DNA from 2 places in the Kitasatospora sp. NPDC097643 genome. Region 1 is predicted to be linked to the other one. Evidence: riboswitches for the same ligand, from Rfam matches in the RefSeq annotation. Region 1 holds a riboswitch; the other holds the start of a gene.

Region 1 (6,894 bases):
GCGTCGGCGTGGCTGCCCGCCTCGCGGGTCAGGGCGCGCAGCAGGGCGGGGCTGTAGACGCCCTGGACGCGGAAGTTCTCCAGGTGGCGCAGGTTGGTGACGAGGGTGACGTAGCGGCGGCCGTTGCCCCGGTGTCGGCCGGCCACGATCACCTGTCCGTCACCGAAGTCCCAGCGGGGCACGGCGATCCACAGCTTGGCGCCTGGTGCGAAGTGTCGCAGGCCGCGCTGGAGGTCGAGGCCGTCCGGCCCGTGCGCCGTCTCCTGCGCGACGTTGGCGACCAGGCAGAGGCCGTAGGCCTCGGTCTGCTCACCCTCCGACGGGATCGTCCGGTTCGTCATGGCGCTATCCTCGCGGAGCTCAAGATGGGCTGGACAGTGGTTTTCCGAGCGGACGGGTGGTGCGGCGTGGAGCGGTTGCGGGAGGATGATCCGTTGGGCGGGATGCGGCCGCTGCTGGAGGCGGGCGACGCCGTGCTGGGGTACGAGCCGGGCGGGCCGGAGGACGGCTTCGCGGACCACTGCTGGGTGTTGCACTCGATGTACGTGGGCGGGGAGCGGGTGCGCTGGGCCGATGTGCTGGCGGAGTCCGGCCGACGGCTCGCGGACTGGCCGTCCACCCTGTCGACGCGGGTGTTCGGCCCCGGGGTGCGGCCGGACGGCGTCGACTACCCGGACAGCGGCGAGCCCGACCGGGCGTGCCTGGAGCGGCTGGTGCAGATCCTGGCCCGGCACAGCGCCGAGGGCCCGGCGACGGAGTGCTACTGGGCGCAGGCGGCGATCGAGGACCTGGGGGATCCGGTCCCGGCGCACCGGGGCCGGCTGGCGGAGGCGGTGGCGCACCACGACGCCTGCCGGGGACCGGCCCGCTCGACCGGTCTGGCGTTCCCCGCCCACTGGTGGCCGCTGGACCGTTCCTGGTTCGTCCTCTCCGACTGGGACCTGAGCGCCACCGAGGTGTTCGGCTCGGAGGCGCTGATCGCGGACCTGCTGGCCGACGGCGAGCTGGAGGCCGTCCGCCATCCGCGCATCGCGGAGGCACCGCCCAGCCGGGCCGGGTGGCCGGTGTGATCGACCTGCCCCAGGGCTCCTGGTGGGACTGGGACGTCTGGTCGTGGTGCCCGGGCGAGCTGAGGCTGGCCGCCGGTTACGACCTGGCGTACCACCACGGCCTGGAGCTGGTGTTCGCCGACCCGCTGTACGTCCGCTGCCCGGCGGCCTTCCAGGATCCGGTGTTCCGCGCGCCGACGCCGCAGGAGCGAAGGCTGGTCGAGCGGCAGTGCGGCGAGCCGCCGGGTGTGCTGGTGGCCTTCGAGGCGGACGGCGCAGGCACGGAGCCGGCGAGCGGCCTGATCGCGGCGGGCAGTCTGGCCGTGGTCGTGGGAACGGTGCTGCGGTACGGAGGCGGTTGAGGCGGCCGCTCCGGGGAGAAAAACGGGTGGCCGGGCGGGCGCGACGGCACCATGATGCGGGCATGCGCACCTTCGAGGAACTGATCGCCGAGGCCGAGGCGGCGTCCGTGGACGGCTGGGACTTCTCCTGGCTGGACGGGCGCGCCACCGAACAGCGCCCGTCCTGGGGCTACCAGCGGCTGCTGGGCGAACGCCTGGCGCACGTCGAGGCGGCGCTGGACCTGCAGACGGGCGGCGGCGAGGTGCTGGCCGGGGCGGTACGGGCCGGCGGGATGCCGCGCACGATGGCCGCCACCGAGTCCTGGCCGCCGAACGTGGCGCGCGCCACCGGGCTGCTGCACCCGCTGGGCGCGGTCGTGGTGGCGGCCGCGGACGAGCCGCCGCTGCCGTTCGCCGACGCGGCCTTTGACCTGGTCAGCAGCCGGCACCCGGTGAAGCCCTGGTGGGCGGAGATCGCCCGGGTGCTGCGGCCGGGCGGCAGCTACTTCGCCCAGCACGTCGGGCCGGCCTCCGTCTTCGAGCTGGTGGAGTACTTCCTCGGCCCGCTGCCCGAGGCCCGCGAGGGCCGCCGCCCCGAGATCGAGAGCGCGGACGCGCGGGCCGCCGGGCTGGAGGTGGTGGACCTGCGCTCGGAGCGGCTGCGGATGGAGTTCTTCGACATCGGCGCGGTGGTGTACTTCCTGCGCAAGGTGATCTGGATGGTGCCGGGCTTCACCGTCGACGCGTACCGGGAGCGGCTGCGCGAGCTCGACGAGCAGATCCGCACCCAGGGCCCGTTCGTCGCGCACTCGGCCCGCTTCCTGATCGAGGCGCGCAGGTAGATCGACCCTGCCGCGCACGCCCGACACCTCGACGCGCACCTGACCGTCGGCCGGGTCACGCGGACGCGTTTCGTGGTTTCCGCGTCAGTTCGCGTTGCCTGCCCCTAAGCTGACCGGGCAGCTGGTTCGCCCTGTCCGCCAGGCAGGCGCGTCGCAAGAGGGAACCCGGTGGGAATCCGGGACTGCCCCGCAGCGGTGAGCGGGAACGACCGCCGTCATACGCACTGGGCCCGACCGGGCCTGGGAAGCGACGGCCAGTAGGTGTCCGCCCTTCACAGGGTGGGCGTGCCCGCGAGTCCGAAGACCTGCCCGCTGCCCGCCCGCGGACCATCCGCGCGCGGATATCCGGTGACCTCGAGGGCGGGTCGGCGACCACACCAGGCGGATCAGGCACGCATGTCCACGGCGGCCGCCGTCCGGTTCGTCATCCCTTCGCGCCCTCCTCCCGTCCCCGGGTACTTGAGGAGAAAGACTCGCGAAGGAGAGTCCCTTGACCACGAAGTCCGCAGCCGCGGCAACCCTCGCCACCGCGTACGGCTACCCCCGCCAGGGCCGGGGCCGGGAGCTCAAGAAGGCCATCGAGGGGTACTGGAAGGGCACGGTCACTGCCGGGGCGCTGCTGGCCACGGCCGCCGACCTGCGCCGTGCGAACTGGCGGCAGCTCGCCGACTCCGGCATCGAGGAGGTCCCGACCGGTGACTTCTCGCTGTACGACCACGTGCTGGACACCACGGTCGCCGTCGGCGCGATCCCGGCCCGGCACCGGGACGCGGTCGAGGCCGACGCGCTGGACGGGTACTTCGCCATGGCGCGCGGCACCCAGGAGGTGGCGCCGCTGGAGATGACCAAGTGGTTCGACACCAACTACCACTATCTGGTCCCGGAGTTGGGGCCGGACACGGTCTTCGCGGCGAGCCCGGCCAAGGCGGTCGGCGAGCTCAGGGAGGCCCTGGCGCTCGGCCACGACGCCCGGCCCGTACTGGTCGGCCCCGTCACCTACCTGCTGCTCGCCAAGCCGGCGCCCGGTGTGGACGAGGACTTCCAGCCGATCACGTTGCTGGACCGGCTGCTGCCCGTTTACGCGCAGTTGCTCGCCGACCTCAAGGCCGCCGGAGCCACCTGGGTCCAGTTGGACGAACCCGCCTTGGTGCAGGACCGCACCCCGGCCGAACTGGGTGCCGCGGCCCGCGCCTACCGCGACCTCGGGGCGCTCGCCGACCGGCCGCAGCTGCTGGTCGCGAGCTACTTCGATCGCCTCGGTGACGCCCTGCCGGTGCTCGCCAAGGCCCCGGTCGAGGGCCTGGCACTGGACTTCACGGGCCCGGCCGCCGCCAACCTGGACGACCTCGCCGCCGTCGGCGGGCTGCCCGGCAAGCGGCTGGTGGCCGGGGTGATCGACGGGCGCAACGTCTGGATCAATGACCTGGAGAAGTCACTGGCCACCCTGGCGACCCTGCTCGGCCTCGCCGACCGGGTCGACGTCGCCCAGTCCTGCTCCCTCCTGCACGTGCCGATCGACGCCACGCTCGAACGCGACATCGATCCGCAGATCGCCCGCTGGCTGGCCTTCGCCAGGCAGAAGGCCGCCGAGACGGCACTGCTGGCCCGCGGCCTGCGCGAGGGCACCGGCGCGATCACCGCCGAACTCGCCGCGAACCGCGCCGACCTGGCCTCCCGAGCCCACTCGCCGATCACCCGCGACCCGGCCGTCCGGGCCCGCGCCGCCGCCGTCACCGCGGACGACGCCCGCCGGGCCCAGCCCTACCCTGTCAGGGCCGAGGCCCAGCGCGCCCGGCTCGGCCTGCCGCTGCTGCCGACCACCACCATCGGCTCCTTCCCGCAGACCGGCGAACTGCGCATCGCCCGAGCTGATCTGACGGCGGGTCGGATCGGTGCGGAGGCGTACCGCGAGCGGATGGAGGCCGAGGTCCGCGAGGTCATCGCCTACCAGGAGAAGGCCGGACTGGACGTGCTGGTGCACGGCGAGCCCGAACGCAACGACATGGTCCAGTACTTCGCCGAGCAGCTCACCGGCTACCTGGCCACCCGGCACGGCTGGGTGCAGTCCTACGGCACCCGGTACGTGCGGCCGCCGGTCCTCGCCGGGGACATCTCCCGGTCGCACCCGATGACGGTGGACTGGTTCCGCTACGCCCAGGGCCTGACCGACCGCCCGGTCAAGGGCATGCTCACCGGCCCGGTCACCATGCTCGCCTGGTCCTTCGTCCGTGACGACCAGCCGCTCGCCGACACCGCCCGCCAGGTCGCCCTCGCGCTGCGCGACGAGGTCACCGACCTGGAGGCCGCGGGTGCCGCGGTCGTCCAGGTGGACGAGCCGGCCCTGCGCGAGACCCTCCCGCTGCGGGCCGCCGGGCGCCCCGCCTACCTGGACTGGGCCACCGAGGCCTTCCGCCTCGCCACCTCCAGCGTCCGCGCCGACACCCAGATCCACACCCACATGTGCTACGCCGAGTTCGGCGCGATCATGACGGCGATCGACGACCTCGACGCGGACGTCATCTCCCTGGAGGCCGCCCGCTCCCACATGGAGGTCGCCGGCGAACTGGCCGCGGCCGGCTACCCGCGCGAGGTCGGCCCGGGCGTCTGGGATATCCACTCCCCGCGCGTCCCGAGCACCGAGGAGGCGGTCGCCCTGCTGCGCGCCGGCCTCGCCGCGATCCCGGCCGAGCGGCTCTGGGTCAACCCCGACTGCGGGCTGAAGACCCGCGCCTGGCCGGAGACCCGCGTCTCCCTGGACAGCCTGGTCGCCGCCGCTCGCCACCTGCGCGAGGAACTCGCCGGCTGACACGCTGACATGGGATCAAGGGGCAGGCACGGTGACACGCACCGTGCCTGCCCCGGTGGCCCGCCCTTCGTCGAGGATCTCGCCGTGGAGGTCGGCCGCCGTCGTGACCGAGAGGGTCACAGATGAGCAGGAGGCCAGCGCCGCGCCGTTCCCGTTCGCGGATGTGACGGTGGCCCGGCCCGTGTGACGGGGCCGGGCCACTGGCGAGGCGTGCTCGGTCAGGCTGCCCGGTGGGTGTGGAAGCCGCGACCGGTCTTGCGGCCGAGGAGGCCGGCCTCGACCATGCGGGAGAGCAGCGGGGGCGGTGCGAAGAGCGGCTCCTTGTACTCGTCGTACATCGACCGGGCGATCGCCTCGACGGTGTCCAGGCCGATCAGGTCGGCGAGTTGGAGCGGGCCCATCGGGTGGGCGCAGCCGTGGACCATGCCGGCGTCGATGTCCTCGGGGCTGGCGTGCCCGGCCTCGGCCATCCGGATCGCGGACAGCAGGTACGGCACGAGCAGGGCGTTGACGAGGAAGCCCGCGCGGTCCCGGGAGTGGACGACGCGCTTGCCGAGGACGTTCGTCGCGAAGGCCTCCACCCGGTCCAGTACGGTCGGCGCGGTGTGCAGCGAGGACACCAGCTCCACCAGCGGCATCACCGGGGCCGGGTTGAAGAAGTGCAGGCCCAGAACCTGGGAGGCGCGGCCGGTGGTGATGCCGAGGCGGGTGACGGGGATGGCCGAGGTGTTGGTGGCCAGCACGGCGTCCTCGGCGACCAGCACCTTGTCCAGGATGGTGAGCACCTCGGTCTTGACCCGTTCGTCCTCGACGACCGCCTCGACGACGAGCTGACGGTCGGCGAGCGCCTCCAGGTCGTCGGCGAACAGCAGGTGGGCCCAGGCGTCGGTGCGCTGCTGCTCGGTGATCCGGCCCCGGTCGACGGCGCGGTGCAGGGAGCGGTCGATGCGGGCGCGGGCCGCGCGCAGGGCGTCCCGGCCGGCCTCGCAGACGACGGTGTCCAGCCCGGCGCGGGCGAAGACCTCGGCGATGCCGGAGCCCATCTGCCCGGCGCCGACGACGGCCACGCGGCGGATGTCGTTCATGCGGTTGCCCCTTCAGAGCTGATGCGGGTCGGCACGGGTCAGGCCACCGGGGCGGTCGTGTGCACGAGGTGGCGGGCGTAGGCCTCGGTGGTGAGGAAGGCGGGCAGGTCGGCGCCGAGCGCGGTCTCCTCCAGGATCCGCACCGCGTCGTCCACCAGCGCCGGATCGGTGCCGTCCGCGAGCAGGTCTGCGCGCTCGCGGTCGATCAGGCGCCGCACCATGTCCGGAGTGACGAGCGAGCCGCCGGTCAGCCGGGAGCAGTGGTGCTGCCACTGCCAGATCTGGCAGCGGGCGATCTCGGCGGTGGCGACGTCCTCCATCAGCCCGAACACGGCGACGGCGCCGGAGCCGCCCAGCCAGGCCGTCAGATAGCGCAGGGCGACGGCGACGTTGGAGCGCAGGCCCTGCTCGCTCGGCAGACCGACGGTCAGCCGGTGGACGCCGAGCAGGTCGGCGGCGGTGACCTCGACGTCCTCGCGGCTCCGGTCGAGCTGGTTCGGGCGGTCGCCGAGGACGGCGTCGAAGGCGGTGCGGCAGGTGGCGACCAGGCCGGGGTGGGCGACCCAGGAGCCGTCGAAGCCGTCGCCGGCCTCCCGCTCCTTGTCGGCACGGACCTTCGTCAGCGCGACGGCGTTGGCCTTCGGGTCGCGCTGCGGGATGGCGGCGGCCATGCCGCCGATGGCGTGGGCGCCGCGGCGGTGGCAGGTGCGCACCAGCAGGTCGGTGTACGCCCGCATGAAGGGCTGCGTCATGGTGAGGGAAGCGCGGTCC
Region 2 (6,894 bases), on a different contig from region 1:
GGTACTTGGCGGCGTCGCCGACGACGGCCGGCTCGACCGTCAGCTGGTCGTAGGTGTCCATGTCCATGAACACGAAGTTCTCGCCGTCCTTGTACGAGAACTGCATGCCGCGCTTGTCGACGTTGGCGGTCTCGACCTTGGTGCCCGCGTTGAAGGTCTTGTCGACGACCTTGCCCGTCAGGACCTCCTTGAGCTTGGTGCGCACGAAGGCCGGGCCCTTGCCGGGCTTGACGTGCTGGAACTCGACGACGGACCAGAGCTTGCCGCCATCGAGCTTGAGGACCATGCCGTTCTTGAGATCGTTCGTGGAAGCCACGGGCGCACTTACTCCTGGATATAGCTGTCAAGGAACCAAGGGTTGCGTCCTGCCGCCGACGGCCCGGGGGCCGTGGTCACAGGGCGAGGAGCTCCTTGGTGGTGATGGTGAGCAGCTCGGGCCCGCCCTCCTCAAGGGGGCGCACGACGAGCGTGTCCTCGATCCGGACGCCGCCCTTGCCCGGGAGGTGGACCCCTGGGCCGACGGTGACCGGCACGCGGCTGTCCAGTTTACCCATGTCCGACGGACCGAGGCGCGGCGCCTCCCGGATCTCCAGCCCGATGCCGTGCCCCACCGGGTGCGGGGAGAGCTCGGAGTGGCCGGCCGCCTCCAGGATCTGCCGCGCGGCCCGGTCGGGCACGCACTGCTCGACACCCGGCCCGAGCGCCTCCCGGCCGGCCCGCTGGGCCCGGAACACCAGCCGGTGCAGCTCGACCTGCCAGGGCGCGGGGGCCGCGCCGATCACGAAGGTCCGGGCGGTGGAGACCCCGTAGCCGCGGTACTGGGCACCCATCACCACGGTGAGGAAGTCGCCCTCCTCCACCCGGCGGTCGGTCGGCTGGTGGGCGGGCTGGCCGGAGTGGCTGCCGGTGCCGACGGACACCGGGAAGGCCGCCCGGTCGGCGCCGTGGTCGATCATCCGGCGCTCCAGCTCCATCGCCAGGTGCCGCTCGGTGCGGCCGACCAGGATCGACTCCAGCAGCTCGCCGAGCGCCTGGTCGGCGATCTCGGCGGCGATCCGCAGGTCGGCGATCTCGTGCTCGTCCTTGACCACCCGCAGCCGCTCGACCACCTGGCCCAGGTCGGCCAGCCGGACGCCCTCGGCGAGGCCCGCGACCGCCCGGTGCCGACTGACGGTGAGGTCGTGCTCCTCCACCGCCAGGTCCGAGACCCCCAGCCGCGCCGCCGCGGCGGCGGCCGCGAGGGCGGTGTCCGCCCCGGCCGACACCGGGACCTGCGTGACGTCCGCGGCGATCAGGTGTTCCCCGGTGTCGTCCGGCGGCAGGTCGTCCGGCAGCGCCAGCAGCACCCGCTCCCGGGTCAGCAGCAGCGTGGCGCCGCAGGGCGCGCAGCCGGTGAGGTACCGCACGTTCGCGGCCCGGGTGATCAGCGCCGCATCGGCCCCGGCCGCACTGCAGTGCTCCCTCACACGCTCCCGCCGGCCCGCGTACGCATCAGACATGCGTCGAGCCTACGAAGCCCCACCCCGATCCGCCCGCCGAGCGCCCCCGACTGAGCGCGCTCCCGCCTCCACACGCCCTCCCCCACGCCCGCGCGCCACCCGGGAATGACCGCGGCGGAGCCGGCGTTGAGGGCAAGTGAAAACGACATCCATTTCGGTGTACGGTTCGAGCTCGGCCCCGAACCAGCACCGCACACCCCGGGAGGACCCATGGCCCGCAGCGAACTGCGCCCCGTCGTCAAGCTCCGCTCCACCGCCGGCACCGGCTTCACCTACGTGACCCGGAAGAACCGCCGCAACGACCCGGACCGCATCGTCCTGCGCAAGTACGACCCGGTCGCCGGCCGGCACGTCGACTTCCGCGAGGAGCGCTGAGCCCCGGACACGCGAACGGCGCCACCCCCAGCCCGGGGCGGCGCCGTTCGTCGCGTTCGAGGCTCAGCGCGGCGGCGGGACGGAGACCACCATGGTCAGCCGCAGCACCGCGCCGCCCGCGTTGCGGTAGGCGTGCGGGTGCGCGGCGTCGAAGGAGACGGTGTTGCCGGCCGGCACCACGTGCTCGCGTTCGCCGTGCACCAGGGTCAGCTCCCCCTGCTCGACCCGGATGATCTCCATCGTCCCCACCGGGTGCGCCTCCGCGGAGTACCCTTCGCCGGGCTCCATCCGCCAGGCCCACAGCTCCAGCGGCCCGGGCGCCTCGACCCCGTTGAGCAGGGTGCCGGTGCCGCCGGACGGCCCGGTCCACAGCGGGACGGCCTGCTCCTCGGGCACGATCCGCACCCCCGGCCCCTCCTCGTAGTCGAGCAGCCGCGCGATCGAGACGCCGAGCGCGTCGGCCAGCCGGACGACGGTGGCCACGCTGGGGTTGGTGCGGTCCTGCTCGATCTGGACGATCATGCCGCGGCTGACGCCGGAGCGGGCGGCGAGGGCGTCCAGGGTGTGGCCGCGCTCGGCGCGCAGCCTCCGGAGGTTCCGGGCGAGGGCCTGGGAGACGAGATCGGGGTCCGGCACGCGGGCAGTCCTTGAAGTCCTCGGTGCGAAATGGTCACGGCAAAGTGCAAAATCTTGTTCGATAAGTTCAGTTCAGTGCACTACGCTGCCATCCCGGCAACAAAGTCCACCCGACTGTACTGCGGAGTGCATTGTGCTGTCCTCACTTCCCCCCTGCCCTGCCGGCGCGCTCCGGTGACCGCCGTCCTCGCCCTCAGTGCCAGCCTGCTCTGGGGCGTGGCCGACTTCGGCGGCGGCGTGCTCGCCCGGCGGCTGCCCGCGCTCACCGTGGTGGTCGTCTCCCAACTGATGGCGGCCGCCGTCCTGCTGCTCGCCGTGCTCGCCACCGGCAGCTGGACCGACGCCTCCCCCGCCCTCTGGTACGCCGTCGCCGCCGGGGTGATCGGCCCGTTCGCCATCCTCGCCTTCTACCGGGCGCTGGCACTCGGGCCGATGGGCGTGGTCTCCCCGCTGACCACCGTCGGCATCGCGGTGCCGGTCGGCGTCGGGCTCGCGCTCGGCGACCGGCCCGGCCTGCCCCAGCTCGCCGGGATCGCGGTGGCCCTGGCCGGTGTGGTGCTGGCCGCCGGGCCCGAGCGCGGCGGTCCGACGGCCGCCCGCAAGGCGCTGCTGCTCACCCTGGGCGCCGCCTTCGGCTTCGGCTCGTGCATGGCGCTGATCGCCCACGCCACCACCGGCGGGCTGCTGCTCGCGCTCTGCGTCCAGCGGCTCTGCAACGTCGCCGTCGGCGGCACCACGCTGCTGGTCACGCTGCGCGGCGCGCGGCCCGCCGGCCTGCTGCCCCGGCTGCGGGCCGGGCTGCCCGCCCTCACCGCGGTCGGCCTGGCCGACGTCGCCGCCAACGGCGTCTACGCGCTGGCCTCGAACGGCGGCTCGGCGGCCGCCGCCGCCGTGCTCGCCTCGCTCTACCCCGTGGTCACCGCACTGATGGCGCGCGGGGTGCTCAAGGAGCGGTTGCGCCCGGTCCAGGTGGTCGGCGCCGGGCTCGCCGTGGCGGGGACACTGCTGCTCGCCGCCTCCTGACCGACGGTCACTGCTCGGCCGGCGCCCAGCGCTTCTCGACCCCGGCCAGCTTCCAGTAGCCGATCGCCACCGCCCAGACCACCACGAACAGCCCGGCGATCGCGTAGCCGACGTTGTCCAGCGAGATGTCCGCGATCCAGCCGCTGACCGGGTCGCTCAGACCGAGCTTTTCGTGCAGCACGGTGACCAGCTCGATGGTGCCGATGATGAACGCCACCGCGATCGACAGCCCGGTGATGGTCAGGTTGTAGTAGACCTTCCGCACCGGGTTGGAGAACGCCCACTGGTAGGCGAAGTTCATGAACGTCCCGTCCAGCGTGTCGAACAGGCTCATCCCGGCCGCGAACAGCAGCGGCAGGCAGGCGATCGCGTACCAGGGCAGCCCGGAGGCCGCGCCCGAACCGGCCATCACCATCAGGGTGACCTCGGTCGCGGTGTCGAAGCCCAGGCCGAGCACCATGCCCACCGGGAACATCTGCCCCGGCCGGGTGATCGACTTCGTCGCCCGGTTCAGCACCCGGGCCATGAAGCCGCGCGAGTCGAGGTGCTGCTCCAGCTCCGCCTCGTCGTACTGCCCGGCCCGCATCGCCCGGAACACCTTCAGGATGCCCAGCAGCGCGGCCAGGTTGAGCGCGCCGATCAGGTAGAGGAAGACGCCGGAGGTGCTGGTGCCGATCATGCCGAGCCACTTGTGCGTGGTCGACTCGTCGTCCATCAGGGTGTCGGCCAGCTGAGCGCCGCCCGCCACCAGGGCGGCCATGATGACCACCATCGAGGAGTGTCCGAGGGCGAACCAGAAGCCCACCGAGACCGGCCGCTTGCCGTCCGCCATCAGCTTGCGGGTGGTGTTGTCGATCACCGCGATGTGGTCGGCGTCGAAGGCGTGCCGCATACCGAGGGTGTACGCGGTGATACCCAGGCCCACCCCGAAGACCTGGGTACCCACCGCGTAGTTCCGGGGCGCGACCAGGAAGATGAGCGTCCCGAAGGCCACCACGTGCATGGCCAGGATCACCCCCATCAACCCGGCCGTGCGGAGGGTGTCCTCGCGCTTCCAGCGGAAGGACGGCAGGACGGACGACGTCGCCGCGGCCGTGGGGGCCGCGGTTTCGGGCAGGGTCATCTCGGGATCACGCTCCAGCACCTCGTGGAAAGACGGTCGTGAGATGCCGTGGCCGGTCTCCTGGCTCCCGGGGATCCGTACCCGCCTTCCCAGGCGCGCGAGGCGCCCAGTGGCGTCGTGGGTACGGACGGACTCCATCGCTGCCGATGGCCCCGGTCACAGTGGCGAGGGCCGCTCCGGACTGGGACCCCTGAGGGTCCGTCACCGGTCTTCCCGAGCACCACGGCGGGCAACACCGTAGGGGTGCGGAGCAGGCCGGTGCAAGGCTGCACACCTGCGCAGGTGTTCAGGATCACAGCCCCTGGCCTGCAAGAATGTCCCCATGCATCTCGTACCGGCCGACCGCGCGGACCACCGCACCATCGACGGGCACCGGGTCTGCGAGGCCATCGCCGCCATCGGCGACACCGCGCACGTCCGGTCCTGGTCCGAGCGGTTCTCCCTGCTCGCCGACCCCGGCCGGCTGGCCCTGCTGCTCGCGCTGCACCGGGCCGGCCCGCTCGCCGTCACCGACCTCGCCGTCGCCACCGGCATGCGCGACCCCGCCGTCTCCCAGGCGCTGCGGCTGCTGCGCACGGCCGGCGTGGTCACCGGCGACAAGGACGGACGAGTGGTGCGCTACCGGCTCGTGGACGAGGCCATGCGCCCCCTGCTGGACGAGTGCACCGCCGCCGAACACCACGAGCCGGTCACCGGGCCCACCGCGGCGGCCGGCTGACCGACACTCGGGAAACGCACCCCGGGGCGGCACCCCGGATGAGTACGATCATGGTGTGCCGTCCCGCCCCCACGCCTGGCCCGCCGACCGTTGGAACACCCGACCGGTCAAGGCCCGCGTGCTGGCGGTCGCCCGCACCCTCACCTCGGCCACCCGCGTCCTGGACGTCCTCACCCTGCTGAACCCCGACGGCATCGCCCGGTACTTCACCGTCAACCCCGGCTCCGCCTTCGCCGACCGCGCCCTGGACGACTACGTCCGCGGACTGCCCGGCTTCACCGTGCTGGACTGGGAGGACGCCGTCCGGCACCGCTTCGACCTGGCCGTCGCCTGCGCCGTCCACTCCTCCATGCACCGCCTGGACGCCCGCCTGGTCGTCCTCCCGCACGGCGCCGGCTACAACCGGCTGGTGACCGAGTCCACCGGCGACACGGTCAGCGCCGCCGGCCTCTCCCGCAACGAACTCACCCACCGCGGGCGGGTGTTCGTGGACGTCCTCGGCCTCTCCCACCCCGAGCAGCTGGACCGCCTGCGGGTCTCCTGCCCCGAGGCCGTGGACGTCGCCCGGGTGGTCGGCGACCCGTGCTTCGACCGGATGCTGCGCAGCCACCGCTCCCGCGACGCCTACCGCGCCGCGCTCGGCGCCGTCGACGGCCGACGGCTCGTCGTCGTCAACTCCACCTGGAGCGAGCACTCGTTATTCGGCCGCCACCCCGACCTGCCGCAACGCCTGGTCCGCCGGCTCCCCGCCGACGAGTACACCGTGGCCGTCGTCCTGCACCCCAACATCTGGAGCCGGCACGACCCCGAGGCCCTGCTCGACAGCGCCCGCCGGATGGGCCTGCGCCTGATCCCGCCCCACCAGGGCTGGCAGGCCGCCCTGGTCGCCGCCGACTGCCTGATCGGCGACCACGGCTCGGTCTCCGTCTACGGCGCCGCCCTGCAACGGCCCACCGTGCTCGTCGCCACCGGCGCCGCCGAACTCGACCCGCACTCCCCCAGCCACGCCTTCGGCCAGGCCGCACCCGTGCTCGACCCCGACGGCGACCTCGCCGCCCAGCTCGAACTGGCCCTCGCCCAGGACCCGGCCGACCTGCGCGGGATCACCGACCGTTCGCTCGCCCGGCGCGGCGAATCCGCCCGGGTGCTGCGCCCGTTGCTCTACTCCTTCCTGGACCGGCTGGACGAACCCACCGACGAGCCGCTCCTGCCGCCCTACCCCAGGCCCGACCCGCGCCCCGGCAGCACCGACCGGCCCACGGCCTACGACGTCGAGGGCAAGAGCGAGGGCACCGAGGTCAGCCTGCGGCGCTACCCCTTCGACCCGAACGACCACACCCCGCGCGGCTTCCACGCGCTCGCCGACGAGTACCCCGGCGACGCCCTGCGCTACACCGCCGAGGTCCTCGCCCGCACCGAGGCGCACGCCGAGCGCCCCGCCGCACGCTGGCTCGTCGACACCGCCGCCGAACTCCCCGGCCTCGCCGTCGCGGTGGCCGCCCTCGGCCCGGCCCGCCACC

The links. Region 1 has a riboswitch for cobalamin ahead of metE (5-methyltetrahydropteroyltriglutamate--homocysteine S-methyltransferase). Riboswitches for the same ligand answer to the same signal wherever they lie in the genome.
Region 2: it holds a riboswitch for cobalamin, as region 1 does, so the genes downstream of both, nicT (Nickel transporter NicT) here and metE (5-methyltetrahydropteroyltriglutamate--homocysteine S-methyltransferase) in region 1, are expected to answer to the same signal.

What each region holds. Positions count from the first base shown of each region.
Region 1 is NZ_JBEOSA010000045.1:34,283-41,176, reverse strand. Features, by position in the region: gene ABTY15_RS25710 (hypothetical protein) at 1-341, opposite strand, end outside; gene ABTY15_RS25705 (hypothetical protein) at 435-1,070, shown strand; gene ABTY15_RS25700 (hypothetical protein) at 1,067-1,411, shown strand; gene ABTY15_RS25695 (methyltransferase domain-containing protein) at 1,474-2,232, shown strand; cobalamin riboswitch at 2,338-2,559, shown strand; gene metE (5-methyltetrahydropteroyltriglutamate--homocysteine S-methyltransferase) at 2,723-5,038, shown strand; gene ABTY15_RS25685 (3-hydroxybutyryl-CoA dehydrogenase) at 5,257-6,123, opposite strand; gene aceB (malate synthase A) at 6,162-6,894, opposite strand, start outside.
Region 2 is NZ_JBEOSA010000055.1:43,345-50,238, forward strand. Features, by position in the region: gene efp (elongation factor P) at 1-316, opposite strand, end outside; gene ABTY15_RS28980 (M24 family metallopeptidase) at 393-1,499, opposite strand; gene rpmG (50S ribosomal protein L33) at 1,710-1,874, shown strand; gene ABTY15_RS28990 (helix-turn-helix domain-containing protein) at 1,938-2,510, opposite strand; gene ABTY15_RS28995 (EamA family transporter) at 2,685-3,533, shown strand; gene nicT (Nickel transporter NicT) at 3,541-4,656, opposite strand; cobalamin riboswitch at 4,690-4,896, opposite strand; gene ABTY15_RS29005 (ArsR/SmtB family transcription factor) at 4,979-5,374, shown strand; gene ABTY15_RS29010 (CDP-glycerol glycerophosphotransferase family protein) at 5,430-6,894, shown strand, end outside.